Phreatobacter oligotrophus: one gene and its partner. The protein of the gene in region 1 interacts with the protein of each later gene in a pairwise test. Links are inferred from orthologs where the notes say so. Each region holds a gene or a part of one and is shown in the gene's direction. Other genes may lie near its edges.

Region 1 (3,265 bases):
CAGCGCGACGGCCTCCTTCGCCTTGTTCGACTGCAGCGGCCCGATCATGTGGACCTCGGCATTGGGATAACGCTGGCGCAGCTCCGGCCACTTGCCCTTGGCGTCCTGCACATAGTTCTCGCCGAAGACGCGCTGTCCGGCGGCCAGGACCGGCTCGATCGCCTCGATCGGGAAGGTCTTAGAGACCGCCACCAGCGTCACCGCATCGGCCGGGCGTTTCGCCTCCACGGTCGCGGCGGCAATGGCGGCGCGGACCTCGGCAAGGCGGCTGACGGCGTCGGACATGGCATCTCTCACGGACTGGCAGGCGGGCGGCTCCCGCTAGCACGGCTGCTACACAGGAGCCAGCATCGCAGCCAAATCCTTGACCCGCTGACCCCTTTCGTGTGTTGTCCGCGCTCGCTTTTGCCCTGATTTCCGGACGTGCCGCCCATCATGTCGACCGAACGCTACAACCCGCGCACCGCCGAGCCCAAGTGGCGCGCGGTGTGGGACGAGAAGAAGATCTTCGAGACGAGGAACGACGATCCGCGGCCGAAATACTACGTCCTCGAGATGTTCCCCTATCCGTCGGGGCGCATCCATATGGGCCACGTGCGCAACTACACGATGGGCGACGTGGTGGCCCGCTACAAGCGCGCCCGCGGCTTCAACGTGCTGCATCCCATGGGCTGGGACGCCTTCGGCCTGCCGGCCGAGAACGCCGCCATGGCCTCCAAGGTCCACCCGAAGGAATGGACCTACGCCAATATCGCCACAATGAAGGCGCAGCTGAAGAGCATGGGCCTGTCGCTCGACTGGTCGCGCGAGCTGGCGACCTGCGACCCCTCCTACTATGCCCACCAGCAGAAGCTGTTCACCGACTTCATGCGGGCGGGCCTGGTCGAGCGCCGCTCGGCCAAGGTGAACTGGGACCCAGTCGACCAGACGGTTCTCGCCAACGAGCAGGTCATCGACGGCCGCGGCTGGCGCTCGGGCGCGCTCGTCGAGCAGCGCGACCTGACCCAGTGGTTCCTGAAGATCACCAACTTCTCCGACGAGCTGCTGACCGCGCTCGACGGCCTCGACCGCTGGCCGGACAAGGTCCGGCTGATGCAGAAGAACTGGATCGGCCGGTCCGAGGGCCTGATGGTCCGCTGGGCCCTCAAGGCCGGCACCGCGCCCGCCGGCCATTCCGAGCTCGAGATCTACACGACGCGGCCGGACACGCTGTTCGGCGCCGCGTTCATGGCGATCGCCCCCGATCATCCGCTGGCGCGGGCCGCCGCCGAGACCAATCCGGAGCTCGCCGCCTTCTCCGAGGAATGCCGCCGCATGGGCACCTCGGTGGCGACGCTGGAGACGGCGGAGAAGCTCGGCTTTGACACCGGCATCAAGGCCGTCCACCCCTTCGATCCGTCGTGGGAGGTGCCGGTCTATGTCGCCAACTTCATCCTGATGGACTACGGCACCGGCGCCATCTTCGGCTGCCCCTCGGGCGACCAGCGCGACATCGAGTTCGCCAACAAGTACGGCCTGCCCTTCAAGACCGTCGTGAAGCCGGCCGATGCGGGCGACGATTTCGCCGTCACCGACACCGCCTATGACGGCGATGGCGTGATGATCAATTCGCGCTTCCTCGACGGGCTCACCACCGACGCCGCCTTTGCCGAGGTCGCCACGCGCCTCGAGAAGACGACGCTGGGCAACGCGCCCGTCGCCACCCGCAAGGTCAATTTCCGCCTGCGCGACTGGCTGATCTCCCGCCAGCGCTACTGGGGCTGCCCGATCCCGGTCATTCACTGCGACGCCTGCGGCGCGGTGCCGGTGCCGGACGACCAGCTCCCCGTGCGCCTGCCGGACGATGCCGACTTCTCCAAGCCCGGCAATCCGCTCGACCGCCATCCGACCTGGAAGCACGTCGCCTGCCCGTCCTGCGGCAAGCCGGCCCGGCGCGAGACGGACACGATGGACACCTTCGTCGATTCGTCCTGGTACTTCGCCCGCTTCACCGATCCCTGGCGCACCGACGCGCCGACCGATCCGGCGGTGGTCAATGCCTGGCTGCCCGTCGACCAGTATATCGGCGGCATCGAGCACGCGATCCTGCACCTGCTCTATTCGCGCTTTTTCACCCGCGCCATGAAGGCCACCGGCCATGCCGGCCTCGACGAGCCGTTCCGCGGCCTGTTCACGCAGGGCATGGTGGTCCACGAGACCTATCGCGGCCCGGACGGCGCCTATGTGACCCCGGCCGAGGTGACCATCACCGGTGAGGGCGACCAGCGCCGGGCCGTGCTCAAGGGCTCGAATGCGCCGGTCGAGATCGGCTCTATCGAGAAGATGTCGAAGTCGAAGAAGAATGTCGTCGACCCCGACGACATCATCGACACCTACGGCGCCGACACCGCCCGCTGGTTCATGCTGTCGGACTCGCCGCCCGAGCGCGACGTGATCTGGACCGAGGCCGGCGTCGAGGGCGCCAGCCGCTTCGTCCAGCGCCTCTGGCGCATCGTCGGCGACATCGCCTCCCACAAGGCCGCGGCCGCCGCCCCGGCGACCTTCGGCGAGGAGGCGACCGCCATCCGCCGCGCCGCCCACCAGGCGCTTGCCGCCATCGAGCAGGACGTCGAGCGCCTCGCCTTCAACCGCTGCGTGGCGCACATCTACACCCTCGCCAACGCCCTCGCCCGGGCACTGGACGGGCTGCGCGGCAAGACCGCCGAGCCGGACATGGCCGCGGCCCTGGCCGAGGCCGGCAGCATCCTGGTGCGCGTCGTGGCCCCGATGATGCCGCATCTCGCCGAGGAGTGCTGGACCGGGCTCGGCCATTCCGGCCTGGTCGCCGAGGAGGCCTGGCCGGTCGTGGATACCGCCATCCTGGTGGAGGACACGATCACCCTCCCCGTCCAGGTGAACGGCAAGAAGCGGGCGGACTTGACGATCCCGCGTGAGGCGGCCCAAAAGGATATCGAGACTGCCGCCCTCGCCCTCGACGCCGTCCAGAAGGCGCTGGAAGGCCGGCCCGTGAAGAAGATCATCGTGGTTCCGCAGAGGATCGTGAATGTCGTGGGCTGAGACCTCCCTGCTGCGCCTCCTCCGCGTCGCCACGCTCTGCGGCGCCGCGGCTGGCCTCGCCGGCTGCCTGACCCCGCTTTATGGCGATCCGACCGTCGTGTCCGGCGGCCGCAATGCCCAGGCGGGCCTGCGCGACCTCGAGATTCCCGAGATTCCCGGCCGCAACGGCGTCGTCCTGCGCAACGAGCTCATCTACCTGACCCAGGGT
Region 2 (2,975 bases), on another replicon or contig:
AGGAGCGCGACTTGCTGGCGCTCACCCGCGCCTTCTTCCGGGAGATCGGCGTCGACGGCGCCATCACCTACGACGCGCCCTATCGCCGCGACCCGCGCTCTGGCGTGCGCGAGCTGGCGGAGGAGTGGACCGCGACACCCGCGGCGCTCGCCCGCTACGGCATGACCGGCATCGTCCAGATGTGGTGGCCCTCGAACGAGGCCGTGCTGCGTGAGGCGGCGCGCCGCGGCATGCGGCTCGGCATCGTCGAGTAGCTGTTGCCATTCCCGGGCTTGTCCTGCGCCGCCCGGGCTCTATCGTTCCGCAGGGTGCCGGATCACGCTGGATGTCCGCTGCGCCAGCGGGCATGAGGAGCTGGCGCTTCCGCCGATTCCGCCGAGTTCGTCATGTCGCGATCCTCCGTTTCCGCCGTTCCCGTCGACAGCCTCTCCGCCGAGGAGGCCCGGGCCGAACACGAGCGCCTTGGTGAAGCCCTCGCCGAGGCGGACCGGCAATACTACCAGGACGACGCGCCGACGCTCACCGATGCCGACTATGACGCCCTGCGCCGCCGCTACGAGGCCCTCGAGGCGGCCCACCCGGCGCTGCGCACAGCTGAGAGCCTCTCCGAGCGCGTCGGCGCCGCGCCCTCGGGCAAGTTCGGCAAGGTCACCCATGCCGTCCCCATGCTCTCCCTCGGCAATGCCTTTGCCGACGAGGAGGTGACCGATTTCGTCGGCCGCGTCCGCCGCTTCCTCGGCCTCGAGGCCGATGCACCGGTGGCCATGACCGCCGAGCCGAAGATCGACGGCCTGTCCTGCTCTCTGCGCTATGTCGATGGGCGGCTTGCGGTCGCCGCGACCCGCGGCGACGGCGCGGTCGGCGAGGACGTCACCGCCAATATCCGCACCATCCACGAGATCCCGCAGGTGCTGAAGGGCGCGCCGGAGGTGCTGGAGGTTCGCGGCGAGGTCTATCTCTCCCACGAGGATTTCCGCCGCATCAATGCCCGGCAGGAGGAGCGCGGCCTGCCGCCCTTCGCCAATCCCCGCAACGCCGCCGCCGGCTCGCTGCGCCAGCTCGACCCGCGCATCACCGCCGAGCGCCCCTTGCGCTTCTTCGCCTATGCCTGGGGGGAGATTGCACCCGCCCGGCCGCGCGACACCCAGTCCGGCATGGTGAAGTGGTTCGATGAGCTCGGCTTCCCCACCAATCCGCTCACGGTGGTCTGCGAGAGCGCCGAGGAGTTGCTGGCCCATTATCGCCGCATCGGCGAGATGCGGGCGACCCTCGGCTATGACATCGACGGCGTAGTCTACAAGGTCGACGACCTCGCCCTGCAGGCCCGCCTCGGCTTCGTCTCGCGCTCGCCGCGCTGGGCCATCGCCCACAAGTTCGCGGCGGAGAAGGCGACCACCATCCTCGACGCCATCGACATCCAGGTCGGCCGCACCGGCGCGCTCACCCCCGTGGCGAAGCTGCGCCCGGTGACCGTCGGCGGCGTCGTCGTGTCCAACGCCACGCTGCACAACGAGGACTACATCAAGGGCATTGGCACCGATGGCGCCCGCTTCCGCGAGCACGATATCCGCGTGGGCGACACGGTGATCGTCCAGCGCGCCGGCGACGTCATCCCGCAGGTGCTGGATGTGGTGCCGGAGAAGCGCCCGGCGGACGCCAGGGCCTATGCCTTCCCGACGACCTGTCCCGCCTGCGGCAGCCCGGCCATCCGCGAAGAGGGTGAGGCTGTGCGCCGCTGCACCGGCGGCTTCGCCTGCTCGGCGCAGGCGCTGGAGCGGCTGCGGCATGTCGTCTCCCGCCGCGTCCTCGACATCGAGGGCCTCGGCGCCGAGCGCCTGCCCTTCTTCTACGAGGACCCCGACCTGCCGATCCGCGAGCCGGCCGATATCTTCACCCTGGCGCGGCGGGATCAGGCGAACCTCAAGAAGCTCAAGGACAAGGAGGGCTTCGGCGCACTTTCGGCCAAGAACCTCTTCGACGCCATCGAAGCGAGCCGCACCGTGCCGCTGGACCGCCTCATCGCGGCGCTGGGCATCCGCCATGTCGGCGAGACCACGGCGCGCGTCCTTGCCCGTGCCTATGGCACATGGCAGGCCTTCCATGACGCGGCGGTGCGGGTCGCCGAGGGCGATGCGGATACCCGCCACGAGCTCGATTCCCTCGACCAGATCGGCGATGCGGTGATCGATGCGCTCGCCGCCTACTTCGCCGAGCCGCGCAACCGCGCCATGGTCGAGCGGCTGGTGGCCGAACTGACGGTCCAGGAAGCGGAGAAGCCGAAGTCCGACACCCCCGTCGCAGGCAAGACCGTTGTCTTCACCGGGTCGCTGGAAAAGATGACCCGCGACGAGGCCAAGGCCATGGCCGAGCGCCTTGGCGCCAAGGTCGCGGGCTCGGTCTCGAAGAAGACCGATTACGTCGTCGCGGGCCCCGGCGCGGGCTCCAAGCTCGACAAGGCGCGGGACCTCGGGGTCATCGTCATGACCGAGGACGAGTGGTTCGAGCTCGTGAAATAAGATTGCAGATTCAGATCGTTAACGGATCATTTCCACAAGCCATGCGCGGAATGCAAGGCTGATTGTGCGCTGCACAACTTGTCAAATCGCTGCACTGCAACAAAATGAGTCTCGTCGAAAGGGAGGAAGCCTCGAGGTCGTCCACTCTTTCAGAGGAGAGACCACCATGGCTACCATTGCGCTCGACAAGATCGCTGCCACCGCTCCGGCCGAGAAGGCCGTCATCGCCACGAAGGCTGCCGGTTCCACCAACGGCAAGCCCGGTTTCTGGCGTTCGCTCTACAATTCCATCGTGGAGGCGCAGGAGCTGCGCGCCGCCACCTATGTGCACGGCTACCTGGCCCACCTGTCGGACGACGAGCTCGCCCGCCACGGCATGACCCGCGACCAGATGATCCGCCGCACGCGGTCCATGATGGCGTCCGTCTGACGGCACGCCACCGTTCCCCAAAACGTCGG

What was found. Proteins that work in one complex are often made in the same cells at the same time.
Region 2: the proteins of leuS (region 1) and ligA interact in binary tests that used the Escherichia coli proteins (3 or more experiments, as listed by UniProt). The link is inferred for Phreatobacter oligotrophus from one-to-one orthologs.

What each region holds. Positions count from the first base shown.
Region 1 is NZ_PZZL01000003.1:414,483-417,747, forward strand. The notes cover bases 62-3,257. They hold leuS (leucine--tRNA ligase), read left to right. Parts: upstream 62-435; coding sequence 436-3,057; downstream 3,058-3,257. Other genes in these bases: C8P69_RS09100 (YggS family pyridoxal phosphate-dependent enzyme), read right to left, coding at 62-285; C8P69_RS09110 (LPS assembly lipoprotein LptE), read left to right, coding at 3,044-3,257. In the rest of the region: more of C8P69_RS09100, read right to left, coding at 1-61; more of C8P69_RS09110, read left to right, coding at 3,258-3,265.
Region 2 is NZ_PZZL01000002.1:458,334-461,308, reverse strand. The notes cover bases 46-2,951. They hold ligA (NAD-dependent DNA ligase LigA), read left to right. Parts: upstream 46-386; coding sequence 387-2,516; downstream 2,517-2,951. Other genes in these bases: C8P69_RS06155 (hypothetical protein), read left to right, coding at 2,683-2,946; C8P69_RS06165 (hypothetical protein), read left to right, coding at 46-254. In the rest of the region: more of C8P69_RS06165, read left to right, coding at 1-45. UniProt on the Escherichia coli protein: DNA ligase that catalyzes the formation of phosphodiester linkages between 5'-phosphoryl and 3'-hydroxyl groups in double-stranded DNA using NAD as a coenzyme and as the energy source for the reaction.